Linked DNA regions of Larkinella insperata. Each later gene encodes a partner of the first gene's protein in a complex. Links are inferred from orthologs where the notes say so. Each region holds a gene or a part of one and is shown on either strand. Other genes may lie near its edges. The genes, in order: metK and groL.

Region 1 (15,843 bases):
GTCGGGCTACGTGACGCGCGGCTACAGCGATTTTTCAAAGCTCGACACCGCAGCGGCCAGCAAGATTGCCGTTCAGAAATGCCTTGGTTCGGTGGGCGCGAAGGCGCTCGAACCGGGTAAATACACCGTTATTCTGGAACCAACGGCGGCCGCGGTGCTGCTCGAAAACATCTTTTTCAGCATGGACGCCCGCAGCGCCGACGAAGGCCGTTCGTTTCTGAGCAAACCCGGCGGCAAGACCAAGCTGGGCGAGAAAATTGTGGACGAACGCGTCACGATTTATTCGGACCCAACGCACCCGGACCTGCCCGCTTCACCGTGGTCGGGCGATGGTCGGGCGCAGGAGAAAACCAACTGGATTGAGAAAGGCGTGGTGAAAAACATGGCCTACTCGCGGTATTGGGCGCAGAAGAAGGGCGTCAAGGCCGTGCCGTATCCCAACAACGTCATCATGGCGGGCGGAACAGCCTCGCTGGCCGATATGATCAAGAGCACGCAACGCGGCATTCTGGTGACCAAACTCTGGTACATCCGCTCGGTGGATCCGCAAACGCTCTTACTGACGGGCCTGACCCGCGACGGGACGTTCTACATCGAAAACGGCAAAATTAAGCACCCGGTCAAGAACTTCCGGTTCAACGAAAGTCCGGTCATCATGCTCAACAACCTCGAAGCGCTGGGCAAGCCGGAGCGCGTGGTCAGCACCGAATCGGATGCCAATTACCTGATTCCGCCGATGAAAATCCGGGAGTTTACGTTTAGTAGTCTTTCGGACGCAGTTTAGATTTTAAAGTTGTTTCGCAGAGTTTAGCGGAGCCTCTGCTCACCTCTGATGTTCTCCGCTTAACTCTGCGAAACAACTCTTTTAATACTCAACTTCATCAACCTGATTTTGAAACCATTCTTTTTCACGCGCATCCAGTATACCTCCGGCGATTGGGATACGGACCAGCGAATGCCCTCCAACCTGCTGCATTCCCTGGTTCAGTACACCACCATTCCGGTGGATGAGAAAGAACGGATTGTTCAACTGACCAGTAACCAGATTTTTAAAAGTCCGTTCTGCTACCTGAGCGGACACAAGCTGGTGGAATTTTCGGCGCAGGAGCGGGAGCACTTCAAACGTTACGTGCAGAACGGCGGGTTTGTGTTCGTCGACGACTGCAACCACGATATCGACGGCCTGTTTGCCAAATCGTTTGAGCAGGAAATGGCCCGCACGTTTGGCCCGAAAGCCCTGCAGAAAATCCCCAACACCCACCCGCTTTACCAGAGTTTTTTTCAATTCAACGAAGGGCCGCCCACCACCACGTTCGAGCTGAACGGCTGGGGCGACGACCTGGTGCACGATTACCTCAAAGCCATCTCGATCAACGGACGCATCGGCGTTCTCTACAGCAACAAGGATTACGGTTGTGAATGGGATTACGACTTTCGCAACAAACGTTTTCTGGCCGAAGACAACACCAAATTTGGGGTCAATATTGTTACCTACGCATTAACCGCTTAGCTATTGGAAACCAAGGAACTGACGCATTATAAAACACTCGTTGCCAAGCTTCCGCACCTGAAAAGAGAAATCGGGAAAGTGATTGTTGGGCAGGAGGAAGCCATTGACCAAATCCTGATTGCCCTGCTGGCGGGTGGCCACTGCCTGCTGGAAGGGGTGCCCGGACTGGCCAAGACGCTGATGGTGAAAACGATGGCCGATGCGCTGGACATGGACTTTAAGCGCATCCAGTTTACGCCCGATCTGATGCCGGGTGATATTGTCGGTACGGAAGTGCTGGAAGAAGATCACGAAACCGGCCGGAAATTCTTTAAATTCAACCGGGGGCCGATTTTTGCCAACGTGGTGCTGGCCGACGAAATTAACCGGACTCCGCCCAAAACCCAGGCGGCTCTGCTGGAGGCCATGCAGGAATACAAGGTGACCTACGGCGGTACCGACTACGAACTGCCCCGGCCATTCCTGATCATTGCCACCCAGAACCCCATCGAACAGGCTGGCACCTACCCGCTGCCGGAAGCCCAGCTCGACCGGTTTTTGCTCTACATCAAACTCAGCTACCCGTCGGAACAGGAGGAACTAAACGTTCTGAAAAGCACCACCGGAACCGCGCGACCGGTGTTGCAAACCGTCCTGACCGGGCAGGAAATTGCGGATTTGCAAACCCTGACGCGGCAGGTGCACATCAGCGACGAGTTGATCGGCTTTATCAACAAGCTCGTGCGGGCGACGCGCCCCGAAAGCAGCTCGTCGGCGTTTGTCAAACAGTGGTGCGACTGGGGGGCCGGCCCCCGGGCGGGGCAGGCCCTGGTGCTGTGTTCCAAAGCCCGGGCGGTGCTGCACGAACGGTTTTCGGTGGTTCCGGAGGATATCCAGACGCTGGCTTACCCGATTCTGCGCCACCGCATCGCCCTGAACTTCCGCGCCGAAGCAGAAAGCGTGACGACGGATCAGGTCATTAGGGAATTAATAAAGTGAGGTTATTTCACAGAGTTTAGCGGAGTGAATAGGAGTTGAGCGGAGTCTCTGCTTACCTCTGAATCGCTCCGTTAAACTCTGCGAAACAACAAGTACGATCATGCAATTAACCACGGACCTTATCAAGCTCAATAACCTGCAACTCGCTGGCAAAGTGGTCAGTGATGAATTGCTGTTGGGCCTTCACGCCAGCAGGCGCTCCGGTTCGGGTACGGAGTTTGAACAATACCGGCATTACCAGCCCGGCGACGATCCGAAACGCATTGACTGGAAATTATTCGCCCGTACCGACAAGCACCTGGTCCGGGAATCGGCCACGGAAAGCAACCTGCAAGTCCGGTTTCTGCTGGATTTATCCGGCTCTATGAACTACCGGGAAGACGGGGTGAGCCGCCTGAATTACGCCCGGATTCTGCTGGCTTCGCTGGCTTACCTGGGGTACCGTCAGAACGACCAGCTGAGTTTGTACGCCCTGCAAAACGGTGCGTTACAGACGTTGGTTCCGGCGGGCAAGCAGGCTTTTCAGCGCATTTTGTTTGCCCTGCAAAAAGCCGAAGCCGCCGGGCAATGGCCGCCGGGTCAAGCCCGTTTTCCGGAGTTCCAGCAGAAACAGAGAGAACTGCTCATCCTGGTTTCCGATCTGCTCCAGGTAAATAACGAGTGGCTGGAGTTGATTAAAACCGTAGCGAGTCCGCGCCGGGAGATTGTGATTTTTCAAGTGCTGGGGGAGCAGGAAACGGATTTTAAGTTAAGCGGTTTTTACCGGGTTAAAGACCTGGAAACCGGTCGGGAAATGGAGGTGCAGGCAGAATCGGTCCGGGAGGGGTTCCGTCAAGCGATTTCGGAGTATTTTAAAACGCTGGAGGACGACCTTCGGCTACCGCACGTTCAGTTGATTCGCGTGAAACTCAGTGACCCCATTGCCGGAGTGCTGAAAGATTTTCTGTCAAGAAGGAGAGCGTAATGGAGTTATTACAACCGTTGATGCTGTGGGGAGCCGGGGCCGTTGTTGTTCCGGTAATCATCCATTTCTGGCATCAGAAAAAGGGGAAAACCCTGGCGTGGGCGGCTACGCGCTGGCTCCGGGAAAAAGATCAGCAGCAGCAACGCGGGATCCGGCTTGACAACCTGCTGCTCCTGCTGCTGCGGGGGCTGATGGTTGTTTTGCTGGCTTTCCTGTTGAGCCAGCCCGTCCTCAACGGGTTGACCAAGTCGCCCGCGGTTCAGAAAATTCATCTGGTGCAGCCCGATCCTCTACTGGCCGATAACTTTCGGTTCGAACTGGAAAGCGCCCTGAAAAAGGGCGAAAAGATTTACTGGATAACGGCCTCAACCGAGCCCGTAAAAAACCTAAGCGAACGGCCTGATGAGGGGGTATTTACGACAACCGCGTTGCAGTCGGCGATCAATGAATTGAGCAGGAATTTCACGGAATTAAACCTCTATCTGGTGAACGATGAACGGTTGGCCCGTGCGCCCTTTATTCGGGTTCCGACGGCTTACCGCCTGCACTTGCTGGCCGATTCCGGAAGTCGGCTTAAGTCGAATTACCTGGAGTTGACGGCCGGTAAGAACGTGTATGTGAACAGGTTGAATCAACTGACAACCCGCCCGGATTTGGACAAAACCGTTCGTTTCCAAGCGGCTCCCGCGCACCAGGGACCTATCCACGTTCTCCTCGATTACCGGCAGGCCGACGAACAGCAAACGGTATGGGCCGCGCTGAACGCGCTGTCGGAAGTATACGGGCTTGATTTGCAAATTCAGAAGAAGCGGACCGCAAACGATCAATACGACTGGATACTGACCGACCGGGAAGTGGCTAAACCAGCGGCCCGGACGCTTTATGTCGTTTCGGGTAAACAGAAACTGCCTACGGTTTCGAACGTAGTCTATACTGGCGAACCGCTCACGCCCCAAACCGCCGAACTAGTAAAAGCTGGTCGGCTGCCCGAATGGTTGGGCGAACTTTTCATGCGCCACTTCCGACTGAACCCGAACCCATATCCGTTGAGTCGAAAAGAGGTTGATCGGCTGTTTGTCGCGACAGCAAAACCGGCGGCCGACCAGCCGGAAAAAATTCGCAACGGTCTCTTTTTGGTTTTTGTTTTACTGGTGGGGGGGGAACGCTGGATTGCTTTGAGAAAAAACGCATGAACGAACTGAAACGCACGTTATCGGTCATTACCTACCAGTTGATTGCCAACGCTTTCATCAACAGTCTGTTGCTCGGTTTCGCGGTGAACGTACTGGCGCGGATTGTGGAGGCTTCTCCGGCAACGGCGGGGCTTTTGGGCGGAGCTGGCTTCCTGATCGGGGCCTGGTTAACCAAGCTTTTTCAGAACAAAAAAACGCAGGCCGTTGCCATCCTGCATCGGACCGTTGGCGACGCGGAATACAGCCTGCCCCTGCTGGATAAACCGGAATTAAACATAGCCGAGCAGCTTCAGCTGGCCCGGCTGAACGAGCGCATCCAGGGAGTTCATATGCCGGCGAAACAGGCGGTTGCGGTTATCTTTTCAAAAACCGGTTTATACGGGTTACTGGTGGCGGTAGTGCTGGCGGTTTATTACGAGTTCCCTTTAATGCAAGCCAGTCAAACGGTCCAGAAGAAAGGGGCAGGCCCTGTTGCGGTTCGGGCTGAAGAAAACCGGCTGGCGGTGCCCTTGTTTCAGTCGGCTTCGCTGCAAATTTCACCGCCCGGTTATACGGCTTTGCCGGTTCGAAACTCGGCGGATTTAAACGCCGTGGCCGTCAGCGGCTCGCGGCTGACGTGGCAGGTAAAATTCAGCCAGGCAGACCGCCTTTCTGTTCGGCTGGTCAACAGCCGGGGGGAAGAGCGGCCGTTTCAAAAAGCGAATGCTGCCTTCGAATACCGTGATCAGCTGGTTAGCTCCGGGGTGTATGCCCTGAAAGCGCACTGGAAAACGCCCGCCGGGAAGGATTCGCTGGTGTATCAGTCTGATTTCTACCGACTCGAAGCGCAGCCGGATCTGGCTCCGAAAATTCAGCCGGACTCTAAAGAGTTATACCGTTTTCATTTCCTGAAAGACGACAAAAACCTGCGCGTCTCGGCCCGTATTTCGGATGATTATAACGTGCGGCAAGCCTTCATTGTCGCAACGTTAGCGCGTGGTGCGGGCGAGAACGTTAAGTTTCGGGAGGTAAAGTTTCCGCTGTCGCAGGCCAATTTTAAAGACGCTCAATTGAGCAAGGTGATCGACCTGAAAGCGCTCGGTTTTGCGCCCGGCGATGAGCTGTATTACTACTGGGCCGCCGTGGACAACAAGCAGCCCGACGCCAATTTTGCCAAGTCGGATACGTATTTTGTGGTGTATAAAGATACCGCCAGGGTGGAAGAAGCCGAACTGGCGACGATGGCGGTGAACGTTATGCCGGAGTATTTTCGCAGCCAGCGCCAGATTATAATTGATACCGAAAAGCTTATTGCCCGGCGAAAAAAGCTGGCGGCCAAGGAGTTTAAAAGTTCTTCCAATGAAATCGGTTTTGATCAGAAAGTTCTGCGTTTGCGGTACGGGCAATACCTGGGGGAAGAATTTGAAAATTCCATCGGCGGACACGATCTATTACCCGAAGGAAATGTGCTGGAAGGGTTCATTCATAAACACGATACGGAAGGCGAAAAAGACGCCCCTAAATCCTTCGCTTTCAAAATGATTGAAAAGGCGGAAGAAGCGCAGAAGAAGGATTTGCCGGCCCCGGATCAACACCAGCACGAGCACGACGCCAAACCGGCCGGGGGTGAAAATAACGACCCTTTGTCGGCATTGATGGAACAGTATATCCATTCGCACGATGACGGTGAAGCGAATACTTTTTACGAACAATCCACGCGCAGTTTGCTGAAAATGGCGCTGGAACAAATGTGGCAATCGGAGCTGCACCTGCGGTTATACGAACCCGAAAAAGCCCTGCCGTTTGAAAATAAAGCGCTCGTTTATCTGAAAGAAGCTCAACAAAAGGCCCGCACCTTTGTCAAGAAAAGCGGGTACGATCCCCCGCCCATCAAGGAGAAAGAAATCCGGCTAACCGGTGACTTAACGAAAGTCAACTCCGACCTTCGTCAGGAACGCACTTATGACCCGCTGCGGGTGGAACGGCTGGTGGGTGAGGTGCTGGGTTTTCTGGAAGTAAAGACGTTAAATCAGCAGCAGAGGGCCGCCGTCCAGCGCCTGAGCACGGCTTTAACAACCGATATTATCAACAGCCAGCTGTCGAACTGGGCGATTATTACGGCTTTGCAGAAACTGGGGGCTGGCAAAACGCTGACGCAGCCGGAAAAACAGACGTTGAAGACAAAACTTTATGCGCTGGCCGGAGGAGGTGCCGGGAAAGGGCCACGCTCCCGGGCGGGTTCGTATGCCAGCGAACGTAAACTGGAACAGTCGTTCTGGCGGCATTTGAAATGATAGAACTCAATCGTTTGAGCACCCAATTTGACCCCGCAGATCCCCTCGACTGGATCATCGTGGGTGCGTTGGTATTGGTGCTGTTTAACTCAATCAGGCTAATTGCCGGCAACCAGGCGCTTACATTGCGGAGAAAATGGATTCGGGCCGCTTTGCACCTCCTGCTGCTGGGGGTGTCGCTAGCTTATTTTCTCCAGCCCAAATGGCGCGTTCCGGTGGATGCCAAACCGGTGGTGATCGCGGATTCCAAGGTGTCGGCCGATTACGTGAATCACCTGAGGGATAGCCTTCATCTCCCGGAAGTGATTCGGGCCAGCGCTTTCGATCAGTCGATTCGAAACCGGCTTTTGGCAGGTAAGATTGATTCGGTTATTCTGGTGGGGTCGGATTTTTCGCCGGATGTGTTGGGGCAGCTTAGCCGCCAAAGCCTTCACTGGATTCCGGACGATCGGCCCGATCAGGTACGGCTGATTCGCTGGAAAGCGGTGCCGCGGAAAGGCGAGCTACAAACCGTAAGCGGCACGATGCAATCCTCCCAGGAACAGGTGCTTAAGCTGCGGTTTGGGAGCCAGACGCTCGATAGTTTACGTTTAAAGCCCGGCTTCACGGCGTTCAGCCTTCAGTTCCCGGTTTTTTCGCAGGGGCGCACCGCCGTTGAATTGGTTCTGAACCAACAAACGCTCGATACACTCCGCTTTTTTGCCCGCAAACCCGCTTCGGTGTCGTATCAGTTTATACTGGAAAGTCCGGATTTTGAAACCAGGACCCTGGCGGATTGGCTGGGCAAGAAGGGCTATTCCGTGCAGCTGACATCAACGCTTTCCAAGGACATCACCACCCGCGTGTCGATCAACCGCCCGGTCACCCCGGATGTAATCATCACCGATCCGGCCAACGCAACCAACCCGCTAGTTAGAAAAGCCGTGGCGCAGGGCAAGCCCGTCCTGTTCATGAACGGAGCCGACCCGGAAGCCGATTGCAAAGCCATCAACCGGGCGCTGGGGACCACCTGGCAGGTAAAGAAAATTTCAAACGAGGCAACGGTTTCGCTCAGCAGCGGTGTTCAGGCGCTGCCGTATCAGTTCCGTGAAGCCCGTCACCAGCTTCCGGTGACGGGTTATCCGGTGGCGGTGCAGAAAACAAACGCCAGCATCGGTTTCAGTCTGCTGAATGAAACGTTTCCGCTGAAATTGAGCGGTGACAGTCTGACGTATGACCGGATCTGGACAGCGATTCTGAACGAACTGCAACCGGCTTCCCGAAACAACATCCAGCTCGAAGCCCCGGTTTTCAGCGGTCTTCAGTCCGTCATTCATTTTAACAACTGGCCCGGCAAACCGGCGGGTGTTCATATCGGGGGCGATACCGTCCGGCTGGCTTATTCGGCCCTCAACGGTCTGTCGGCGGAGGTTGCCTACCGGTTTGGCGGGGCGGGTTGGCAACCGGTTCAGGACTCTCTGGAAGTGTACGTGAATCCGCCGAATAATAAAATTGGCTTCGGCACCCATCTGATAAGCGCGTATGTCAAGGCCCGTTCGGCGGAAGAAAATGGGTCCAGACCCGCCGGGGAGCGTTGGCTGGCCGTTGAAATTCCGAACTGGATCTGGCTTCTGCTGTTCCTGGGTTGTCTGACGGCGCTTTGGATCGAACCCAAATTTAGCATTTGACCTCTCATAAAATTCCAGTAGCTTTGCGGCTGGTTTTAGCTTTAAATCTTACGTACAATGCCCTATCTATTCACCTCAGAGTCAGTTTCTGAAGGACATCCGGATAAAGTTGCGGATCAGATTTCTGATGCATTGATCGACCACTTTCTGGCTTACGATCCCTCGAGTAAGGTTGCCTGCGAGACCCTCGTAACAACCGGTCAGGTGGTTTTGGCCGGAGAGGTTAAAACGTCTACGTACCTCGATGTGCAGAAAATTGCGCGGGAAGTAATCAAGCGGATCGGGTATACCAAGAGTGAATACATGTTCGAAGCCGATTCATGCGGCATATTATCCGCCATTCACGACCAGTCGGCCGACATCAACCAGGGTGTCGAGCGTTCGAATCCGGAAGACCAGGGCGCGGGTGACCAGGGGATGATGTTTGGCTACGCGACCAACGAAACGGATAATTACATGCCGTTGCCGCTCGATCTGGCCCACAAGATTTTGCAGGAACTGTCGTACATCCGCAACCACGAAACGGATATTTTGACCTACCTGCGGCCGGATGCCAAGTCGCAGGTGACAATTGAATACAGCGACGATGACAAACCCGTTCGCATTGATACGATTGTGGTTTCGACCCAGCACGACGATTTCGGGACGGATGCCGTGATGCTGGAGCGTATTCGCGAAGACATTATCAACGTGGTCATTCCGCGGGTGAAAGCCCAGTTGAAGCCGGAATTGCAGACCCTGTTTACCGACAACATTACGTATTATATCAACCCGACGGGCAAGTTTGTGATCGGCGGGCCGCACGGGGATACCGGTCTGACGGGCCGTAAAATCATCGTCGATACCTACGGTGGCAAGGGAGCCCACGGCGGAGGAGCTTTCTCCGGTAAAGATCCCTCCAAAGTAGATCGCTCGGCGGCTTATGCCACGCGGCACATCGCCAAAAACCTCGTGGCGGCTGGTCTGTGCGACCAGGTACTCGTTCAGGTTTCCTACGCCATCGGGGTCGCTAAACCGTGCGGTTTGTACGTCAATACATACAATTCGGCCAAGGTGGACATGACCGACGGCGAGATTGCAACCAAAATCGAAGAAATTTTCGACATGCGCCCCTACGCCATCGAGCAGCGTCTGAAACTGCGCAACCCGATCTATTCGGAGACGGCGGCTTACGGACACATGGGTCGTCAGAACCAGGTGGTGAAGAAAGTGTTTGGTACCAACGGTAACGCAAAAGAAGTAGAAGTGGAGTTGTTTACCTGGGAAAAACTCGACTACGTTGATAAAATCAAAGAAGCCTTTGGTTTGTAAGAGCGTTTTGGGCCACGGTACAAAACAAAAAAGCCGTCTCGAAGAGACGGCTTTTTTGTTGGCGTGCAGCTCCGTTAAAAATCGATGTCGTCGTTAACAACACCCATTTCTACCAATTCTTTTGAATCTTTGATCTGCTGCACCGAGATGTTCCGTTGCTTATCTTTATGACGTTTTAGCTTGTTTTTCAGAGTATCCAAAACCATGTCCGTTGCTTCTTCGAACGTAGTTCCCTGTTGCTGAACGAAAATGGAATCTCCTGGTATCAGGAGTTTAACCTCGACAATTTTGTGTTTAATCCGACTGCTTTCACTTCCTTCCAACCTCAAATAAACTTCACCGTTTACAATCCGGTCGTTGAAGGTATCTAACTTGTTCAGTTTTCTTTGAACGAAATCCAGCAAGCTTTGATCTGCTGTAAAATGGACGCAATGAATTTGAATTCTCATACGTGTCGCATGGTTTAAAGTAAAACAAAGGATCCACGAACTACCTAAGTTTAGAAATCCGGCTGACAGTGTCAAGAGGCTGCCCGAAATATCCAACTTAGGATATTATACAAATCAATACGAATTATATCTCACGCTTCAGCACGCTTTGTTTATCGGCTTAGAAGCCAGCCGTGGTGCAGCAAAAATTCTTCTTATTGTCTAATTCTCCAATCTGATAAATCAGTCAGGAAGGTGATTTTTTGCAGTGTTTTGCACGGATTTTACGTGTTAACGACCTCTCCGCCGTTGACATGCATCACCTGACCGGTCATGTAAGAGGCATCCTCGGAGGCTAGAAAAACAAAGGCCGGGGCCACTTCGGCCGGTTGTCCGACGCGTTCCAGGGGCGTATCTTTACCAAATTTGGCGATTTCTTCTTCCGTTTTGGTCGAGACAATCAGCGGGGTCCAGATCGGGCCGGGTGCCACGGCATTAACCCGGATGCTGCGTTCCACCAAATGCTGCGATAACGAACGCGTAAAGGCCGTTACGGCCCCTTTTGTCGATGCATAGTCGATCAGCGCTTTGCTGCCCCGGTACGAAACAACCGAGGTGGTATTGATGATGCAGTCGTAGGCACCCATGTGGGGCAGCGCCTGCTTGACCAGCCGAAACATCGCCAGAATGTTGAGTTCAAACGTTTCGATCAATTGCTGATCGCTGATGTCCGTAAACTCCTTCTGTTCGACATGGTTGGCGGCATTGTTGACCAGGATGTTGATGTGGTGGTATTGGTCGACAACCTGGCTGACTACTTGTCTGATAAATGACGGGTTTCGCAGGTCGCCGGCAAGCAGCAGACACCGTCTGCCTTCGGCTTCCACCAGGCTTTGGGTTTTCTGGGCATCCTCTATTTCGCGGGGGTGGTGAACGATGGCCAGATCGGCCCCTTCGCGCGCAAAATGCACCGATACCGCCCGGCCAATACCGCTGTCACCACCCGTGATCAGGGCGATTTTATTCTGTAATTTTCCGCTGCCTTTGTAGTCGTCCCGGATGTAAATCGGCTGCGGATGCATCTCGCTTTCTAAACCCGGCTGGGCATTCTGACGCTGGGGCGGAGTTTCGAGTTCTAGGTTCATGCTGGTTGTCTGGTTAAATCAGGCGTTGATGATCGTACCGCCGTTGGGGTGAAGCGTCTGGCCGGTAACATAACTGGCATCGGCTGATGCCAGATAAACATAGGCCGGAGCTACCTCGCTGGGCTGGCCGGGGCGCTTCATCGGCACATCCTGACCGAATTGGGCCACCTGCTTCGCGTCCACCGAAGCCGGATTGAGCGGGGTCCAGATCGGACCGGGAGCAACGCCGTTTACCCGAATTTTCTTTTCCGCCAGATTCGACGACAGGGCTCGCGTGAAGCTCATGATGGCGCCCTTGGTGGCCGAATATTCTGGCAGGTCGGCGCGGCCCTGGTAAGCTGTTACCGACGTTGTGTTGATGATGCTGTCGCCTTCGCTGAGGTATTTGAGCGACGCCCGCGTAACCCGAAAAAACGAATAAATGTTGATTTCGAAGGTATTGACCAGGTCCTCGTCGGTCATGTCCTCAAACCGCTGATGGGCGAGCTGTAACCCGGCGTTGTTGACCACAATGTTGAGTTTGCCAAACCGCCGGACGGTATCCTCCGGAAGCCGCTCGCAGTACGACGGATCGCGCAGATCGCCGGGCAGCAAGAGGCATTGTTGCCCCTCCCGTTCCACCAGTTCACGAGTCCGCTGCGCGTCTCCTTCCTCGCGTGCGGTGTAAGCAATGGCGACATCGGCACCTTCGCGGGCGAAATGAACCGCCACGGCCCGGCCAATACCGCTGTCGCCACCCGTAATCAATGCCACTTTCCCTTTTAATTTCCCGGAACCGACGTAGGTGTATCCAATCACCTTCGGTTGCGGATCCAATTCGCTCTCCAAACCAGGTTGAATGTCCTGATGCTGGGGCGGAATCTTCGTTTCCATAACGTTTTTGCAGTAGTTGAGTAAATCAGAAAGCTGATTAGACAGGCGGGGAAAACCGAGGAGGAAAAGACAAAATGAGGATTTCCGCAGGGGGATTCTTCACGTCTCTCGTCTCACTTCTCACCCGTTTTGTCTACCTCTAACAACCCGAATCCGGCCGTATTGATTGAATTCTATTATCAAACGGGACAAGAAAAAAGCCGAATGTTTATGAACATTCGGCTTTCGGTCAACCTGCGGTCGATTGGTCAGACAATTTTCTGCGGTATTTCGGCCGTCAGTGCTTCCCAGATTTTGTCGTAGACCTCAACGGCCGGGATCGGGGTTGTACTCGACTGCCCTTTGCGGGAGGAAACAAAAACCGGGTGGTTGGCGGTTGGCGTTCCGACGCGGCCGTGGGAGCCTTTGATCAGCGTGGCATCCAGCGGAATCACGTTCATCAGGTAGCGGAATCCCAGCTTTTTGCGGATCAGTTTGTAACCGGCTTTCAGCTTGATCAGTGGGTTGGCCGGGTCCATAAACATCTCGACCGGATCGTAGCCGGGCTTGCGGTGAATATCAACCAGCCGGGCGTAATCCGGGGCTTTCGCGTCGTCGTTCCAGTAATAATACGTAAACCAGCTATCCGCGTCGGCCATGAGCACCAGGTCCCCCGAACGCTCGTGGTCCATGTGGTATTTCTGTTTACCGGCTTCGTCCAGAATCAATTCGATGCCGGGCGTTTTCTCCAGGATCGAACGAACCTGAGCGGCACAGGACGGGTCGTTGATGTAAACGTGGGCCACCTGGTGGTCGGATACGGCAAACGCCCGCGACGCGCCCGCATCAAGCAATTCCAGACCCTGTTCAACCCGGACGTTGATCAATCCGGCTTCCCGCAGCAACCGGTTCGGGTGAATCGGGCGGCTCACGTTCATAATACCGTATTCTGACAAAATGATGATTTCCGCGCTTTGCCGCTCGTAATGTTGAATCAGATCCTTGAGAACGTCGTCGATTTCGTGCAGTTCTTTAGCGCTTTTGGCCGGGTCCTGCCCAAACTTTTGCAGGCAGTAATCCAGGTGCGGCAGGTAGATCAGCGTCAGCGTCGGGTTATGCCAGCGATCCACGAGCAGCGACGCATCGGCAATCCAGCGGGTGGATTTGATGTTGGCGTTGGGCCCCCAGAAGTTAAAGAGCGGAAACGTGCCGAGTGCATCCTGAAGACGATCGCGCAGGTCGGAAGGGTGGGTGTAACAGTCGGGAGCTTTGACGCCGTCGGCGTGGTATTGCGGGCGCGGTGTTACCGAGAAGTCGGCGGACGAATACATATTGTACCACCAGAACATCTTTGAAACCGTAAACGAGGGGTCGAGTTGCCGGGCGCGTTCCCAGATTTTTTCGCCACCGACGAGCTTGTTCGACTGCTTCCAGAATTTGATTTCGGAATCGGTCCGGTCGTACCAGCCGTTGCCGACAATGCCGGTTTCGGTGGGCCATTTTCCCGTTACGTAGGTCGACTGAACGGCGGTGGTAACGGCGGGAAGCATGGGTTCGATGGACGAAAGCTGCTTATCGGCCACCCAGTTTTTCAGAAAAGGCGTATGTTCGCCGATCAGCGAAGCCGACAAACCCACCACGTCGATGACTACGGTTTTTTTCATGATATCTGCTTTAGTACCCACTCCAGTTCCCGGCCAATCGAATCGTTCAGCCGCATTTTGAGATCTTCGGGCAGCACTTCCCACGTGTAGGTTTCCACTTCCAGCTGCTCCGTAAACGGTTTTTCCCGCTGTAGCCGCAGCACGTCCGTAATGTCATCCTGCGTGGATTGGAGTAGCCCGTAATCATCCACAAAAAGCGGGACGTGAAAGTGCGACCGCCATTCAACGTGCGTTTTATCAAAAGCCAACAGGGCTTCCGGTAAATCCGGATACCGGAGTAAGTCACCCGTGTCGTTCAGAACTACAACCTGGTGCAGATACGTTGGTTCGTTGAATTGCCGGAATTGATCCAGAACGGCTTCGCGGCTGTTTCTTTCGACCGGAAACGTAGCTTTCAGGGCCGCGCTGATCTGGATTTTGCCGACTTTCAGGTCGTTATCCTGCATCTTTTTCAGCACGTCTTCCGGGCGTTCGTAGCCCACGGCAAAGTGGCAGACGTCGTAGCACAACTGCACGTGTTCGCGCAGGGCCGCTTCGCATTCGCCCGCCGACCAGCCGAATTCGTCGTTCAGCCGCTCAATACCGATGGGCAGCAGGTACAGGTTAAACCATTCGATAAACTCGTCGGCCGTTTCCAGCAGGCCGTCGGGTTCGGGTTCAATGTCGAGGTGGAGACTGATGCCTTCCTGCTGCTTGATCCGGACAAGTTCTTCCACCACCGTCAGCATCCGTTGCGTGGTGGCTTCAAAAGCCAGATCGCGCTGGTCCCGATTGCTCCACTGAAACCAGTAACGGTAAGAGAGCGGTGAGGTTGAAATGCCTGCTTTGGTAAGCGGAACCGAGGAATTGGCCCTGACCAAAGCCGCCAGCAGGTGAAAAAGCCGGATGGTGTATTCAACCCGTTCGGACGTACGCCAGTCGGGCGCGTGCACCTGATCTTTAACCCGGGTGTTGTGAAACCCGCCGTACGGAAAGCCGTTCATCGTGTAGACGTAGCAGTCGTTGTCGGCCAGCCATTGCTTGAATTCCTGCAACCGGTCGGGATGGGTCAGGTCCTCGCAGGCGATGTTCGACAGCCGCAAGCCGATGCCAAACGGAGCGTCGGGTGAAAGCTTTTGTTTGAGGGCCGGAATGGCCTGTTGCAGCGCCAGAAAGTGGTCGGTCCAGTGTTCCCCGGCGTGGATGTTGGTGCAGTAACCTAAGTGACCAAGCGGAGTTTTCATGCGGGCTGAATTTCGTCTTCTTTCAGAATGCCAATCACTTCGCGAATCAGGCTCAGGTCCATTTCGTGCACTTCCCGACCGGTACCGATGGCCGTCAGCAGCATGATGGTCAACTGACCGCCCAAGTGCTCCCGAAATTCGTTCAAACCGTTCAGAACACCGTCGCCGTCGAGGGCGGGGTGGAACAACGAGAAACCGAGGGCGCGTTCCAGGTTCAGAATGCGGGTCGTGTCGGCTTCGCTGAGCCAGCCCAGCCGCTGCGAATAGAGGCTGTCGAGGGCAATACCGATGGCTACGGCTTCCCCGTGACGAATCTCAAAATGGGTCAGTTGCTCGAGTTTGTGGGCGCTCCAATGGCCGAAATCCAACGGCCGGGAAGAGCCCATTTCAAACGGGTCTCCGCTGGCGATGTGGTTCAGGTGCAACTCGGCGCAGCGGTGAACCAGGTACTGCATCGCGTCCAGGTCGCGGCCGGCCAGCTTCTCGGCGTTCGTTTCCATCCACTCAAAAAAAGCCTGGTCTTTGATCAGGGCCACTTTAATGGCTTCGGAAATACCCGCCCGCCAGTCGCGGTCGTCGAGGGTGGTCAGAAACTGGGAGTCATTAAAAACCGCGATGGGTGGGGCAAACGAGCC
Region 2 (15,849 bases), 2.4 Mb from region 1 along the record:
AACTCTTAACTTTTAACTATTCACTACTCACTCGCTTCGCAGTGACTTGACCGGATTCATCAGGGCGGCTTTGATGCTCTGGAAACTGATTGTCAGCAGGGCAATGCCGGTGGCCAGCAAGCCGGCCAGGGCGAAGACCCACCATTCCATGCCAATTTTGTAAACGTAGGTTTGCAACCACCGGCTCATGGCAAACCACGCCAGGGGCGAAGCAATCACAATGGCGACCAGCACCAGTTTGAGAAAATCCTGCGAAAGCAGCCCGACAATGCTCGGCACCGATGCCCCCAGCACTTTCCGGACGCCAATCTCCTTGGTGCGCTGCTCGGCCGTGAAAGCCGCCAGCCCAAACAGGCCCAGGCAGGAGATGAAGATGGCCAGAAACGCAAAGTAATTCGCCAGCGTACCCACCACGGTTTCGCTCCGGTAAAGCTTCTGAAAGGCATCATCGGCAAACCGGTAGGAGAACGGAAATTTTGGGTTCAGTTGCTTCCAAGCGGTTTCCAGACTCGCCAGCGCCTGCCGGGTCTGGCCGGGTTTGGTGCGAACGATGATGTTTTTTCCGGCAGCCTGCGGACTGAGTTTGGCAATAAACGGTTCAATGGCAATGTGCAGCGAACTCTGGTGAAAGTCGGCCACAACACCGACGATGGTACCGGTTTTACCCCACATCGTCAACGGTTTGCCGATCGGTTGCTGGTAACCAATCCGGCGGGCCGCCGTTTCGTTGATCAGATACCCCACCGAATCGGTGCTGAACTCCTTCGAGAAATCCCGCCCGGCTACGTTCACCTTCAGCGTTTTTGTAAAATCGTAATCCACCTGCGAAAACTGGAACTGAATGCTGGTGCTGGGGTCTTTGCCCGGCCATTGCACGTTGCCGGTGCTGCCAAAGCTGTTGGTCGGCGTACCGTCCATGTAGGTCATGGTCTGAATACCCGGCATGCGGAGCAGCTCCTGCTTGAACGTTTCGTATTTTTCGGCCAGATCGCCCTCCGCCGACAGGTAAATCAAGTCTTCACGGTCGAAACCCAGGTTTTTGGTCTGGATAAAATCAATCTGCCGGTAGACCACCATCGTACCGATGATGAGCAGCATGGACAAGGCAAACTGAAAGACCACCAGCCCCTGCCGAAACAGCCGGGCCCCGGCACCAAACCGGATGCTTCCCTTCAGCACCCGGATCGGGTTGAGCGAAGACAGGAAAAGGGCTGGGTAACTTCCGGCAATCAGGCCGGTGACGAGCGTCATCCCCAGCAACGTAAGCCAGAACGAAACCTGCGTCAACTGAAAAGAAATGTGTTTATCGGTCAGTTCGTTGAAAAGGGGCAGCAGCAGCCAAACCACCAGCACGGCCCCCATCAGGGCCAGCGACGCCAGCACCAGCGCTTCGCCAATAAACTGCCCGATGAGCAGGCTCCGCCCGGCTCCGACCACCTTCCGAACTCCCACCTCACGGGCCCGTTTGACCGACCGCGCCGTGGCCAGATTCATGAAATTGATGCAGGCAATTAGCAGAATAAACACCGCCACGATGCCAAACAGCCGGACGTATTCGATACGCCCCCCGTCCTGGTACCCATTTTTGAAATTCGAATAAAGATACGCTTCCTGAAACGGTTGCAGAAAAAGCTGAATGTCTAACCCCTTTTGCACCATCCCCGGATTGCGGCTTTTCAAAAACGACTTCATTTTAGCCTCCAGCCGGGCCGGATCGGCCGGAACCCCGTTGCGATCGGTGCGGAGCATGATGCGGGTTTCCGGGGCGTTGGTCCCCCAGTCTTTCAGCCACTCGTTGCGCCTGAGAAAGTCCGCCCAGCTGAGCAGGTAGTCGTACCGGTCGGAGCTGTTGTGGGGAATGTCCTCAAAAACCGCACTGACCTGATAGTCGTCTTTGTTGTCAATCCGGATGCTTTTGCCAACGGCCTCCTCAGAGCTGCCAAAGTAGTTTTGGGCCATTTTCCGGGAGATGGCAATGTAATTGGGCGCACTCAGGGCCGTCTCGGCGGTTCCGGCCAGCAGCGGCAGGCTGTACATCCTGAACCAGTCGGCGCCGACAAACCGCCCTTTTTCCTTGTTGAGTTTTTCGCCCACCGCGAACGTGTGCTGGTCTTCCCACGAATACCCGGCTGCGTAGGCAATCTCCGGAAATGATTTTTTCAACTCCTCCGCCAGCAAACCGGGCGTTCCCGAACCGGCTTCCACTTTTCCGTCGTAAAACTGGCGCTCCATGACGTTGTACAACTGCGGCCCGTTGGCGTGGTCGGCATTCACACTGAATTCGTCCTGAATCCAGAGGCCGATGAGCAGGCTGCACGCCATGCCCAGGGCCAGCCCCAGGATGTTAATGGCCGAAAATGACTTGTTGTGGGCGATGTTCCGCCAGGCGATTTTCAGGTAATTGCGAATCATACTTATGTTCATCAAATTTGCTGTTGGATACTCGTTGGGTATTCGTTTGAGGAAAAACGGCCCACCGGCCCGGGGCTTCAAGAAACTCAGGACTTCGCGCCCATATTGCCGCCGGGCGTAGGCCAGGCCAAACAACCACCGGTTGCGTAGAAACCGCTCGTACAAATCCCCCTGCACCTCCTCCAGCAAGTGGGGTGCGCAGAAAAATTCCAGAAGCCGTTGGGCCCAGCGGGGCGGATTTTGCATAGTGAAGAATTAAGAGTTATGAGTTAATCGTACCAGCGAACCGGGGACGACAAAAGCGGAGCGACAGCTTCATAGTCTTAGTTTATTTCTTTTAATTTCTTAACTCTTCACTCGTAACTCATCATTCTTCATTCGCTTCGCAAACTCTTCACGGGGTTGACAAGGGCGGCTTTGATGCTTTGGTAACTGACCGTCAGCGCGGCAATGGCGAAGGTGACCAGGATCGCTACCAGGAAAATGGCCGGACCAATCTGGATGTGGTAGGCATACTCCCGGAGCCAGACATTCATGGTGTACCAGGCCAGCGGAGCCGCAATGCCAAACGCAATCAGGAGCAGCCAGACAAACTCCCGGGAAAAGAGCACGACAATGCTGCTCACCGACGCCCCCAGCACTTTCCGGATGCCCACCTCCTTGGTCCGCTGAACGGCCATCAGCGACACGAGCCCGAACAGCCCCAGGCTACCGATGACGATGGCAATGCCGGCAAACAACCGGAAGGCGTTGTACACTTTTTCCTCCTGCGTATATAGTCTGGCAATGTGCTCATCCGTAAACTCGTACGTAAAAATGGACTCCGGATTCAGGGCCGACCAGTCGTGCTCGATGGTCGCCAGCGTTTTGCGGACGGCTGACGGCCGGAGTTTGACGCTGGCCTGCCACAAAGCCTTAGGTTCGTACGTAAGAACGCAGGCCCGAATTTTCTTGTGCTTGGATTCGCTCTGAAAATCCCGGACAACGCCCCGGATGATGACCGGTTGCCCTGCAACCCGCACGGACTGGCCGATGGCATCGGACTCCTTTTGAAATCCCAGACGGCGGATCAGCGTTTGGTTTACCACCACATTCCGAACGGTGTCTTTTTCCGCCATTTTGACAACCGGCTCACCCGCCAGCACCTCCAGGTCATACATCGGAATGTAGTTTTCATCGACCATCTTGAGTTCGGTGACATCGTTTTCGGTCATGCCCCGCTCCGGTGCGGAAAAAGGGGCGAAATTGATGTTGAAGGCCGGACCCGCTGAGGCAAAACTGACCTGCAGAACGCCCGGATTTTCCTGTAATTTCTGCCGGAGGACATCCGCTTTTTCACCCGTCGGGAAGGAAACAATCGCTTCTTTATCAAAACCCAGGTCCTGATTCAGGAAAAAATCCATCTGGCTGGCCACCACCAGCGTTCCGATAATCATAACCTGCGTAATGGAAAACTGCATGATCACCAATCCTTTGCGGAGCGCCAGCCCCCCTACCGTCAGATTGGTAGCGCGGGCCTTCAGGGCTTTGGTGGGCTGAAAACCCGCCTGAACGAAGGCTGGGTATAAACCCGCCAGCAAAATCGTGATCAGCAAAATACCGGCAATGGCCACCAGCACCAGCGGTTGAGTCAGTTGCGCTGCGTCGATCCGGATATTCAGCAACGGTTTAGACAGCGGCAGAAAAGCCCAGACCGCCCCCAGCGCCAGCACCATCGCCAGCCCGGCCAGGAACGTCGTTTCGCCCAGCACCTGCCCGACCAGTTGCCGCCGGTAAGCGCCTAAGGTTTTCCGGATGCCCACTTCCTTCGACCGCCGAACGGCCTGGGCCGTGGCCAGATTGACAAAGTTGATGCAGGCCGTCAGAATAATAATGACTGCCACCCCCGCCAGGCCGTAAATGGATTCTTTGGAACGCGGCATGGTAATCTGGGTCAGATAGCGTTTATCGAAGTGAATTTCCCGCAGCGGTTGCAGCATCAATACCCCCTTATCCTGTTTAACCTGATCGGCCCAGTTTTTTTCGAGAAAAGCCGGGAACCGGGCCGTAATCCGCTCCGGCCGTACTTTTTCCGGCAAAACCACGTAGGTATACCCGCCGTTGATCGACCAGAAATTGGTGGTACTGGCTTCTTTCCGGATGGTTTCCCACGACACCAGAAAGTTAAAGGTCAGGTGAGTGTTGGACGGCAACTCTTTGATCACCCCGGTAACCCGCATGTTCCACTGGTTGTCCAGGCGTATCACTTTACCGAGCGCTTCCTGATCCCCGAAGTACTTGCGGGCGATGCGTTCGGTCAAAACAATGGTGTTCGGCTCCTGTAAAGCCGTTTGGGGATGACCGGCCAGCCATTCAAAATCAAAAATCTGGGGAAATTGACCGTCAGCCCACGCGTAGCCTTCTTCGATATACCGCTCGCGGCCAACCTGAACCTGGCCCTCCCCGCGGTACAAATACTGGGAGACCTGCTCCGCTTCGGGAAAGTCATTCCGGAAAGCCGGCGCAACGGCGAAGGAAACACTCGGATTGTAATCCAGACCGTGTACCGTGACCCGGTAGGTGCGGTCGGCCTTCCGATGGTACCTGTCGTAGGTGAGTTCGTTGCGAACCACCAGAAAAATAACGATGCAAGCCGCCAGGCCCAGCGCCAGGCCCAGGACGTTGATGAACGCATAACTCTTCTGCTGAAGCAAATTCCGGTAAGCAATGGTGAAATAGTTGCGGATCATATCAGTCCAGTTGGGTTGCTTGAAAGGGTTTGGTTTTCTAGTCAGGAATTGAGGTTGCATAAATCTCACCACGTCCCAGACGTATTGCTGCCGGGCGTAGGCCAGGCCAAACAACCGCCGGTTGCGCAGAAACCGCTCGTACAAATCCCCCTGGATTTCTTCCAACAGATGCGGGGCGCAAAACCACGCCAGCAATCGGTCGGCCCAGCGGGGGGGTTCGGTGGTTTTCATAAACTGACAGCGGGTAATCCGTTCGGGGCGATTGAATCCCAGAGTTGTTCGCGAACCGCCCGGATGTCGTGCAGCGTGCGGCTGCCCAGCACCGTCACCGTAAAAAGCCGTTTGCGCCGACCACCCCGTTCGGCCGTGGCTTCGCCCAGGTGCGACTTCAGCATGCCCTTTTCTTCGAGCCGGTGCAAAGCCGCATGAACCGCGCTGATGCTGACCGCCCGGCCGGTTTGCCGCTCCAGTTCGTCGGTGATGGCCACCCCGTACGCGCCGTCGGCCAGCACCGCCACCGTAAGCAGCACCACTTCTTCAAATTCACCCAGGTACGATCGTCTCATGGCCAGGAGATATAATTAACTTCTGTAGAACAAATCTGCTGCCAGAAACAAAAAATGGCCTTTCCAGGCCACTTAAGGGGTTTTCCAGAAAACTGCTGTCCGAATCCGTACAGTGTCAATGTCCGAACGCGAACAGCAGAAGTTGCGATTAGCAGGCTTATTCAGCGAATTTTAGGGCATACTGCCGGTTCGGTTTATCGATCGTCAGCCAGTATACCATTTTTTCGCCCGCCTTTTTTACCTGCAGCCGGTATTTCCCGCTTAGCATTTGGGTCACATCCAGATACCGGTTGTAGCCTTCCAGACGGCTCAGATCATTAAAATAAACCGTCCGGGCCGTTTCATCGGTGAGTTCGATCGACACCAGTTTCTGTTCCGGATTGGCGAAGTGGACGCGCAGCTTGCCCAGGGAGTTGATCCACGGTTTAACCAGAAATGTCTTGTTTGCTTCCGAAAGCCGCATCGACGACGTTTCTTCCAGTTCATACCGGGGTGTTGTGCGGGTGAACCGAACGTCGTTGGAAGCCAGCAATTCCGAAGACCTGACCTGCGACGCCAGCAACTGACTGTTGACCACGCGATCAAGCATTTCGTCGAACAGCCGGATATTCCGTTTGGTCAGCTTCACGTATTTGCCCGGCAGGGTTTCCTGGTAAACCGGTTCGTTGCGGTCATTAAAAAACCGGACTACGGTACTCCGGCTGGCGTAGTCGGTTTGAATCTTCCAGTACCCTTTGGCGGCCTTTGTGCCGGGTTGATTCTCCGACTGAGCGCTGACCGACAAACTGGCCAGAAAGAACAGGGCGGTCAGCAAACCGCCAACGGTTTTGGTGAATTGTTTCGAGAGGGTTTTCATGGGATTGTGCGTTGTTGTTTACTGCGGTTTAAATTGATTGTTATTAACTCAACCTTTGCAGACCAAATCTGTTGCCAAAGTGAGAAATGGCGATTTGAGTCAATAAAAGCCCTTTTAAGCAAAACAGGCTGTCCGGTAGCGTACAAAAAGTGTCCGCTACCGGACCCCATACTGGCGGAGTTAAACTCGTCTATACGGGCTATTTCTCAATTGCCCGGAGTTTGTAGGAACGGGGGTTGTCCTGAATAACCAACTGGTAGGCGTAGTCTTTCCGGGAGCCATCGATCTCCAGCCGGAACCGGCCCTCCGGCAGTTGCGTCAGGTTCAGCGTTCGGGTGTGCGCCAGCTGCGATGTTTTTTCTTTGTAGACATACCGCCCCTGGTCGTTGAGCAGCAGGATCAGAACCGGTTCTTCCCGGATGTTCAACGTATGGATTTTTAGCTTGCCCACGTTGCTGATGGCCACATCCGACCGCAGCGGACTGATCTCCGTCGGGTCTTTGGCAGGGTCCAGGATGTAGGAAGTAAACACGGGCATTTCCGAAGACGTCGAGACCACCTGCTGGGGCACATTGTTGCTACTGGCGATGAGCTCGTAACTTTTTACTTGCGCCGACACCAGTTGATTGGTCACCAGACGTTGCAGCATTTCATCAAACAGGCGGATGTTTCGCGGGGTCAGCTTTACGTACCGGCCCGACAGGGTCTCCTGGTAAACCAGTTCGTGTCGCTGGTTGAAAAATCGGATCATCGTTTTCTGACTGGCGGCATCGGTCTGAAGTTTCCAGTAGGCTTTACTCGAATCGGTTCGGGCGTAATAGTCGGATTGCGCTCTGGCCGTCAATCCGGTCAACAGGATACAGACGGTCAGCAGACGTTGCAGGCCACAGAAGAGGGTCGGGGGAAGCATTTTCATACTCATTGTGCTTGTTGTTTACGAAAGGTTTAGTAAAAAAGTTATTATTTCAATGTTTGCAGAACAAATGCTCTGCCAAATTCAGAAACAGGGGTGTTTAGACTTAAATCGGGGATTTTTTCGCTTAGGTCGCTAAGAACTCGTCCATTAGTGGACACTGGACGTCCCAGAATGGACAATGCGGCAACTCAACGGGGCTGGTGCTGAGAAGATGCATAAAAGATGCGGCCCGAACGAACTATGTTGCATAACGGCTCCAAAAATTTTAACGGTAAAACTCGTCTGCAATCCGGCGCGGAAAGAAACAATCGGTCACCAGCATTGGGTTACCGCTTTACCTGCGAGGGCGTATGACCAAACTGCCGCCGAAAAGCCGTTGCGAAGTGGGCAGCATTGCTGAAGCCAACGAGTTCGCTTACTTCCTGGACCGACGCCTGAGTGGCCTGCAACAGGTGGTGCGCCGTGGTCAGTCGCTTTTGGGCCACGTAGCCAAATACCGTCGTCCCAAAAAGCTCTTTAAAACCTTTTTTCAGCTTAAAATCATTGGTGCCAAACTGCCGGGCCAGCGTCAGTAGACTGGGCGGGTTCTGGTAATTCTGATCCAGAAAATCGCGAATGGCGTAGAACAGGTCAACATCCCGGCGGGCAAGGCGGCTTTGGCTTACTTGCTGATACTGGTTCTGCTGCTCGACAAACAAATCCAGAAACCGAGCTTCCAGAAACATTTTTTTCAACGTTCCGCCGAACGGGCAGCTCAGAATCTGCTGGATGAGCCCCAGCGTCTGATCGGAGTGCACGATCGACTCCCGCAGCGCCCGGAACGGCTCCCGACGGTTTAGAAAGTGGTCGTAAAAACCGGTCCATTCCGTATTGTTGACCACCAGTTGTTCAAAAAAAACCGGGTCCATCATGATGTGAAAGGCATGAAACCGTTCGCCCGGAACAAACAAATGCCGGCTGTTGTCGCACTCTTCAAAAATCAGGTTGTGGCGTTTCGTAGGCACACTGACGGGGCGCTGGTCCATCGACGAATGAATCTGTCCATCGAGTTGGTACATCATCCCGACCCAGGGGCCCTGATTCTCCCTGGACGATAGCTCCAGCGGCAACGTCAAATTTCCCACCAGTTCGGACAAGGTGAAGCCTCCCATCGAGTAGTCGCGAACGGTCATGGTGCCGGCCTGGCCGCACTGCCACAGACTCTGAATGTAGGTCCAGTCCGGTTCTGGTTCGGCCAGTACGTTCAGGTTCTCGATGATGTCTGTTTCCAGCCCCATCCGGTAAATGGTATTCATAAAATCCGTTTGAGAAAGATGGTTATCCGTTTCGCGTAGGATGCCTGAAAAGTAGCTCGTTACCTTTGTAACGTAAACAACAACTACAAACAAAGGTAAATCATGAAACGATCATTTGAAAACCCGTTAATCGGCGACAAAGTCTACTTCACTAAGTACGCAACAGAACCCGGCAGCCCCGCCAGCATCATTGATGTTGAACTCAAACCCGGCGGGGGCAACGGCCTGCACTACCACAAAACCTTTGCCGAGCACTTTGAATGCCTGGAGGGCGAACTGAGTATTCAGGTAGGCAAAGAAATTCTGCGTCTGCTGCCCGGCGAAACCGCAACGGCCCCCGCCGGTTCGCTCCACCGGTTTTTCAACGCCAGCGCCCAGCCCAACCGGTTTCGGGTTACCATCGATCCGGGCCACCCGGGCTTCGAAAACACCCTGAAGATTGCCTACGGTCTGGCGTCGGACGGCCACGTCAACAAAGCCGGGATGCCGAAAAAATTGTGGCATATGGGTACCATCATTCTGTTGTCAGACACGAATCTGCCCGGATTTTTCAGCCTGATTCAGCGCCCGCTGGCCTGGATGGCCCGGCGCGCTATGGCCGACGGCCGCTTCAAGCGGGAACTGGAACCGTACACACGGTAATAGAAAACCGGGCCTGCGCCCGGTTTTTCTGTTTTTCAGCGTATGTTTATGCCATGAAAATTCTCTCGCTGACTGAGCTGAATACAGAGCAACAACTAGCCGCCCAGGCCCTCGAAATCGTCTGCAAATCCGAAGGTGGTTTGAAATGCAACATGCACTGGGATAAATCCATGAACTTTTTCCCAACCATGCGCCACTGGTTTTTGCTCTACAACGACGGGGTTTTGATGGCCGTGCTGTCGGCTTTTGCGCCCACGGTCAGCCAGGTCGAATTCGGTGGCTATACCCTCCCTAAAGCCCGGCGCAAAGGCTGTTTTTCGCTGCTGCTTGACGTGGCCGCCGAAGAAGCCCGTCAGTTTGGTTACCAGCACGCCCTGCTGATTACCGAGCGCTCGTCAAAGACCGGGCAGGCATTTGTCCGACACCTGGGCGCGCTTTATTCCAACACCGAATACCAACTGGTCTGGCAGTCTTCAACCGAGTTGGCCCCCTCCCCCCTCCCACCGCTCAAACTCGCCGTAGCCACGCTGACCGAGCTGGAACCACTAACCGAGCTCAGCCGTTCTATTTTCGGAGGCTCCCCCGAAGAAGCCCGTCAGATTCTGGAAACGACCATTCACACGCCCCACCTGACCCAGTACGTCGCCACGCTTGATGGGCAGATAGTCGGTATGGTCGCCATTAATTTTGAACAGACTACGGCCTGGATCATCGGGCTGGGCGTTTGTCCGGATCAACAGGGTAAAGGGTTTGGGAAACGGATTCTGCACCAGACGCTGGATTTGCTCCGGCAGGACAGCCGGGCCGAAACCGTTATGATCGAAGTGGACTCCTCCAACGAAGTGGCCCTGCGCCTTTACCAGCAAGCCGGATTCGTTATTCAAATGGGACAGGATTATTTTAAATTACCGTTGTAGACCGTTGCTGCGCGGAGATTCAGAGCAACAAGCAAAGCTGCTGCGCAACAACTCTTTTGGGCCCTATCGGTTTAGATGGGGATGAGTTTGCATATATGATGGAAGAACCTCTTAAACCGCATCAGGCCGAACGGGGGCAAAAAACCACGTTGGTTGGAATTGTGGTCAACATTGGGCTGGTGCTGGTCAAAGGACTGGCCGGCTGGCTGGGAAATTCGTACGCGCTGATTGCCGACGCGATGGAATCAGCCACTGACATTATAACGTCCATTTTTGTCTGGGTGGGCCTGCGGACGGCCGCCAAGGCGCCCGACCATAACCACCCTTACGGCCACGGAAAGGCCGAACCGCTGGCGGCCCTGGTGGTGTCGATGGCCTTGCTGGCGGCCGCCATTCTGATTGCCATACAAAGCATTGAAAATATTCGCATTCCCCACGAAACCCCGGCGCCATTTACACTGATTGTTCTGGCGATAGTTGTCATTGTAAAAGAAGTCTTGTTTCGGCGGGTTTCGCAGGTAGGTGCTGAAGTTGAAAGCAGCGCCGTGAAAGCCGACGCCTGGCATCACCGCAGCGACGCCATCACTTCCCTGACGGCTTTTGTGGGCATCAGCATTGCGCTGATTGGCGGGCCGGGCTACGAGAGTGCCGACGACTGGGCCGCCCTGCTGGCGTCCGTCTTTATCGTTTACAATGCCTACCATATTTTCCGGCCCTCGTTCGGCGAAATCATGGACGAAACGCCCCCCGGCGACTGGCAGCGGGAACTGGAAACCGTCGCGCTGGGAGTTCCGGGCGTGCGAGGAATTGAAAAATACCGGGTGCGTAAAACCGGTTTTGAGTATTTCATTGACCTGCACGTACAGGTGGCGGGCGAGCTAACCGTTAGCCAGGGGCACGACATCGCGCACGCGGTTAAAGCCGCTATTCTGGCAGCCAAACCGGCGGTATATGACGTGCTGGTGCATATTGAGCCGGTGTGAAGAAATTAATTAATTCGCGGAGTGAGCAGAATAAAAAGAGGGAAGCAGAGGCTCCGCTTAACTCCGCGAAACCTCTCCTCAATCTTTCATGCCAGCGCCTGCCGCTCCACCAACCGCTCGGCCATCGGCAGCAGGGTTTCCTCCAGCGGCAACCGACGTTTTGACTCCACCATGTACGTAGCCGGATTCGGCAGGTGGGGCCGCTGGCGAATCAGCTCCAGCTTCAGCGTTTCGTAGGTTCTTCCAATGCCTTTCCGAACCGAGTCGATGTAGCGCGTCCGGATGGTTTGCGACTGGCTCATGGTCAGTCCCGGCAGGGCCAAGCCGGGCCAGCTCAGGCTGAAATAGTAAATATGCGTTTGCGCGTGCGAGGTCCAGTGCAGAAACAGATAGCCTTCACTGCGGTGCAGCGGCAACATTCCAACGGGTGTCAGCGTCAGGTTGGCTTCCAGTTCGTCGGCCATTTGCTGCCCTTTCGTCAGCGTTTGGCCAAACCGGGGCAGTGCAAAATTGATAATCGAATCAATTTCGGTCATTAATTCGTCGTCGTCCTGCCGGGGCTGGTACCGTACCGTAAGACTTTCGGGGTTAATCCCGGTGGCATCCTTGGGAAACGAGGCCGAAAGCTTACCTTTATGATTCTGAAACCGGAGACTCGACTCGTAATGCTCGCGTAATTCCGTCAAATCCGGGTAAAACTTTTTGTCAGAAAAGTGCCGCTGAACCTGTTGCAGATATGCCAGAACGACAAACTTTTTATACTCGAAATCAATCAGTCCTTGCGTCAACCAGTCTTTCTGAAGCTTTTTCATAGACACTTAATCAAGAAAAATACCCAAGCTTGTTATTTAGTAAGTTAATGAAAAATCAAAATCTGCCAAATAGTGTTTGGTGGATTTTTTAGGGAACAGAAAAGTCTACGCCATAACGCATTGATTTCCAAACTGACACCTAAAACCGGAAATTTTGTCAGTCTTTGTCTAAAAAGAGCTTCTGGCACAATAAGTGACAACTGACGAGCGTCAGTTCGACAATAAACGGTTCGCCGTTGCGATCGAGCCTTTATTAACCATTAACACAATTTAAACTTCTTAAACACAAGCCCCATTATGGAAGCAGTAACGGAAAGTAAAGTAAACGTAAGACCGTTGGCTGACCGGGTGCTGGTTGAACCAGCTCCTGCTGAAGAAAAAACCGCATTTGGTATCATCATTCCTGACACGGCCAAAGAAAAACCCCAGCGCGGAACGATCGTAGCCGTTGGTACGGGTAAAAAGGATGAGCCGCTGACCGTTCAGGTAGGTGACACGGTGCTGTACGGCAAATACGCCGGTACGGAAATCACCGTCGAAGGCAAAGAATACCTCATTATGCGTGAGTCAGACATTTTTGCCATTCTTTAATGGCCAACCGTCATCCGTTGCCCCAGTGGACTGGCAAGCGGCTGATTGGTAAATCGTTTACTCTCAATTACGTTAACTCATTAATTTAATTAACAATGGCTAAGAAAATATTTTTCGACACGGAAGCCCGCGATAAGATCAAGAAGGGCGTTGATACGCTGGCCGATGCCGTGAAAGTAACGTTGGGCCCGAAGGGCCGGAATGTTATTCTGGATAAAAAATTTGGTTCACCGGCCATCACGAAAGACGGTGTGACGGTAGCGAAAGAAATTGAACTGAAAGACGCCATGGAAAACATGGGCGCTCAATTGGTGAAAGAAGTTGCTTCCAAAACGGCCGATTCAGCCGGTGATGGCACGACAACGGCGACGGTTTTGGCCCAGGCGATCTACTCGATCGGGGTGAAAAACGTGGCCGCTGGTGCAAACCCGATGGATCTGAAACGCGGTATCGACAAAGCCGTTACTGTGGTGGTTAACAACCTGAAAGAGCAGTCACGCGCCATCGAAACGTCAAAAGAAATCGCTCAGGTAGCGACCATCTCGGCCAACAGCGACGAAGAAATCGGTAACATGATTGCCGACGCCATGGAAAAAGTTGGTAAAGAAGGCGTTATCACGGTGGAAGAAGCCCGCGGTACCGAAACGGAAGTAAAAACCGTTGAAGGGATGCAGTTCGACCGTGGTTACCTGTCGCCGTATTTCGTTACCAACACCGAGAAAATGGAAGCTGAGCTGGAGCGTCCGTTCATCCTGATCTCGGAGAAAAAGGTTTCGTCGATGAAGGAACTGCTGCCGGTGCTGGAGCAGGTGGCTCAGACGGGCCGTCCGCTGCTGATCATCGCAGAAGACGTTGACGGGGAAGCCCTGGCAACGCTGGTGGTTAACAAAATCCGGGGTGCGCTGAAAGTAGCTGCCGTAAAAGCTCCGGGCTTTGGCGATCGTCGCAAAGCCATGTTGGAAGATATCGCCATCCTGACGGGCGGACAGGTTATTAGTGAAGAGCGTGGTTTCAAACTGGAAAACACCTCGATCGAATTCCTGGGTCAGGCTGAAAAAATCATTATCGACAAAGACAACACAACTGTTGTTAACGGTATTGGACAGAAAGAAGACATTACGGGTCGGGTTAACCAGATCAAATCACAGATCGAAAACACGACTTCGGACTACGACCGGGAGAAACTCCAGGAGCGTCTGGCCAAATTGTCAGGTGGTGTAGCCATCCTGTACATTGGTGCCGCTACGGAAGTAGAAATGAAAGAAAAGAAAGACCGCGTTGACGATGCCCTGCACGCAACCCGCGCTGCCGTTGAAGAAGGTATCGTTGCCGGCGGTGGTGTCGCCCTGATCCGCGCCGTTAAATCGCTGGAGAACGTGAGCACCATCAACGAAGACGAAAAGACCGGCGTACAGATTATCCGCGTCGCTCTGGAAGCTCCGCTGCGGACCATCGTTGCCAACGCTGGTGGCGAAGGCTCTGTTATCGTAAACAAGGTTAAAGAAGGCGAAGCCGACTTCGGTTACAACGCCCGCGAAGACAAATTCGAAAACCTGATCGGTGTCGGTATCATCGACCCGACGAAGGTAACGCGTCTGGCGCTGGAAAATGCCGCTTCGATCGCGGGTCTGTTGCTGACGACCGAATGTGTCGTTGCCGACGAGCCGGAAGAAGCTCCTGCGGGTGGTGCCGGCCACGGTCACCCCGGTGGCATGGGCGGCATGATGTAATCATCGGCTCGCCGAAGCAAGCGTTTTGCTCTTTTTCAAAAGCCCCGGCTCTGCGGCCGGGGCTTTTATTTTTGTTACCACTTGGGAAATAATTTCCACAATTGGGTACTGCACTGTCCCATTTTTCGGTACAACTTATTAAATAAAACTTCTTTTTTGGCCCAAAAACGACCCTTTTTGGCTTTGGCACGCATTTTTCTCTAAGGCTATACGTACACAAGTTTCATTCACCAAAACAAGGAAACGTCATGGGAAATTTGCTTTATGTCATTGCGGTGGTCTTAATCATCCTTTGGTTAGTCGGATTATTAGGTTTTAGCAGTTTTGGTATGGGCAACATTATTCACGTTCTATTAGTGATTGCCGTAATTGCCATCATCTTGCGATTGATTCGAGGAGATCGGGTAGTGTAGCCGGACGTAATCAACTAGTTATAAAACAAAGGCCCCCGGAACTTTCGGGGGCTTTTTGATTCTATACCAGATCTATTTTCTGCTCCCTGTTAAACCTTCGCTGCGGAGATTGATCCAAAACGAAACAACCAACCACAGATACTGATATGAAAAAGATAATGATCCTGGTAGCGGCTGCGGGCCTGATGATCGGTGGCTGTACTACGCAACGAACCACAACGAGTGACCGGTACGATCGGTATGACCGGCGTGATGATCGTTACGGCCGGGAAATTCCCCTTGAAAACAAATTGGAACGCTGGCAGGACGAGCTGAGGCTGACGAATAGGCAGAAACGCCAGATCCGCGATATTCAGGAACGCTACGACCGCCGGGGCCTGAGCCGCAACGAGCGCAACGACCGCCGGGACTACCGCGAACTGCAACGGCAGAAACGGAGGGATCTGCTTTCCGTTCTGAACTCCCGGCAACGCGACCGGCTCCGCGAACTGGAACAACGCAACCGGGACTTTTACGGACAACGAGACTAATGACAAAAAGGGCGCTGAAAAGGTGCCCTTTTTCTTTTTTCGGGAAATGAATACCTTGCCAGCCAAATCCTATTCCTGAACCATCATGCTTATGTTCCGCCCCTCTGTGCTGGCCCTGCTCACCAGTTTCCTGCTTTTTCATGCCACGGTCTACGGACAAAAGGTCAAACCGCCCAAGCGTAAAACGACGGTTTCCATTGTGGGAGACCAATTCTACATCAACGGCAAACCGACGTTTCCAGGCCGTACTTGGAACGGCTACAAAATCGAAGGTCTGTTGCCCAACGCCCGACTGGTACAGGGTATTTTCGACGACCAGAATAAAGAAAGCCGCTCCCGCTGGGCCTATCCCGACACCAAAACTTGGGACCCCAACCGCAACACCGACGAATTCATAGCCGCCATGCCGGTCTGGAAAGCCCACGGTTTGCTGGCTTTTACGCTCAATTTGCAGGGC

Evidence for each region.
Region 2: the proteins of metK (region 1) and groL are in contact, whole or in part, in a cryo-EM structure (PDB 8P4O), measured with the Escherichia coli proteins. The link is inferred for Larkinella insperata from one-to-one orthologs.

What each region holds. Positions count from the first base shown.
Region 1 is NZ_CP110973.1:3,824,765-3,840,607, forward strand. What follows is about bases 7,885-10,769. They hold metK (methionine adenosyltransferase), read left to right. Parts: upstream 7,885-8,642; coding sequence 8,643-9,896; downstream 9,897-10,769. Other genes in these bases: OQ371_RS15320 (hypothetical protein), read left to right, coding at 7,885-8,585; hpf (ribosome hibernation-promoting factor, HPF/YfiA family), read right to left, coding at 9,971-10,345; OQ371_RS15335 (SDR family oxidoreductase), read right to left, coding at 10,609-10,769. In the rest of the region: OQ371_RS15290 (TldD/PmbA family protein), read left to right, coding at 1-784; OQ371_RS15295 (DUF4159 domain-containing protein), read left to right, coding at 893-1,510; OQ371_RS15300 (AAA family ATPase), read left to right, coding at 1,514-2,488; OQ371_RS15305 (DUF58 domain-containing protein), read left to right, coding at 2,589-3,452; OQ371_RS15310 (BatA domain-containing protein), read left to right, coding at 3,452-4,645; OQ371_RS15315 (hypothetical protein), read left to right, coding at 4,642-6,918; more of OQ371_RS15320, read left to right, coding at 6,933-7,884; more of OQ371_RS15335, read right to left, coding at 10,770-11,469; OQ371_RS15340 (SDR family oxidoreductase), read right to left, coding at 11,488-12,342; OQ371_RS15345 (alkaline phosphatase family protein), read right to left, coding at 12,591-13,985; metabolite traffic protein EboE, read right to left, coding at 13,982-15,208; OQ371_RS15355 (3-dehydroquinate synthase), read right to left, coding at 15,205-15,843. UniProt on the Escherichia coli protein: Catalyzes the formation of S-adenosylmethionine (AdoMet) from methionine and ATP.
Region 2 is NZ_CP110973.1:6,186,972-6,202,820, forward strand. The notes cover bases 12,241-15,131. They hold groL (chaperonin GroEL), read left to right. Parts: upstream 12,241-12,814; coding sequence 12,815-14,449; downstream 14,450-15,131. Other genes in these bases: OQ371_RS25020 (co-chaperone GroES), read left to right, coding at 12,426-12,719; OQ371_RS25030 (lmo0937 family membrane protein), read left to right, coding at 14,698-14,862; OQ371_RS25035 (hypothetical protein), read left to right, coding at 15,009-15,131. In the rest of the region: OQ371_RS24970 (ABC transporter permease), read right to left, coding at 28-2,658; OQ371_RS24975 (ABC transporter permease), read right to left, coding at 2,787-5,372; OQ371_RS24980 (PadR family transcriptional regulator), read right to left, coding at 5,369-5,707; OQ371_RS24985 (hypothetical protein), read right to left, coding at 5,865-6,563; OQ371_RS24990 (hypothetical protein), read right to left, coding at 6,763-7,479; OQ371_RS24995 (helix-turn-helix transcriptional regulator), read right to left, coding at 7,806-8,774; OQ371_RS25000 (cupin domain-containing protein), read left to right, coding at 8,877-9,416; OQ371_RS25005 (GNAT family N-acetyltransferase), read left to right, coding at 9,470-10,333; OQ371_RS25010 (cation diffusion facilitator family transporter), read left to right, coding at 10,432-11,316; OQ371_RS25015 (hypothetical protein), read right to left, coding at 11,403-12,128; more of OQ371_RS25035, read left to right, coding at 15,132-15,392; OQ371_RS25040 (hypothetical protein), read left to right, coding at 15,484-15,849.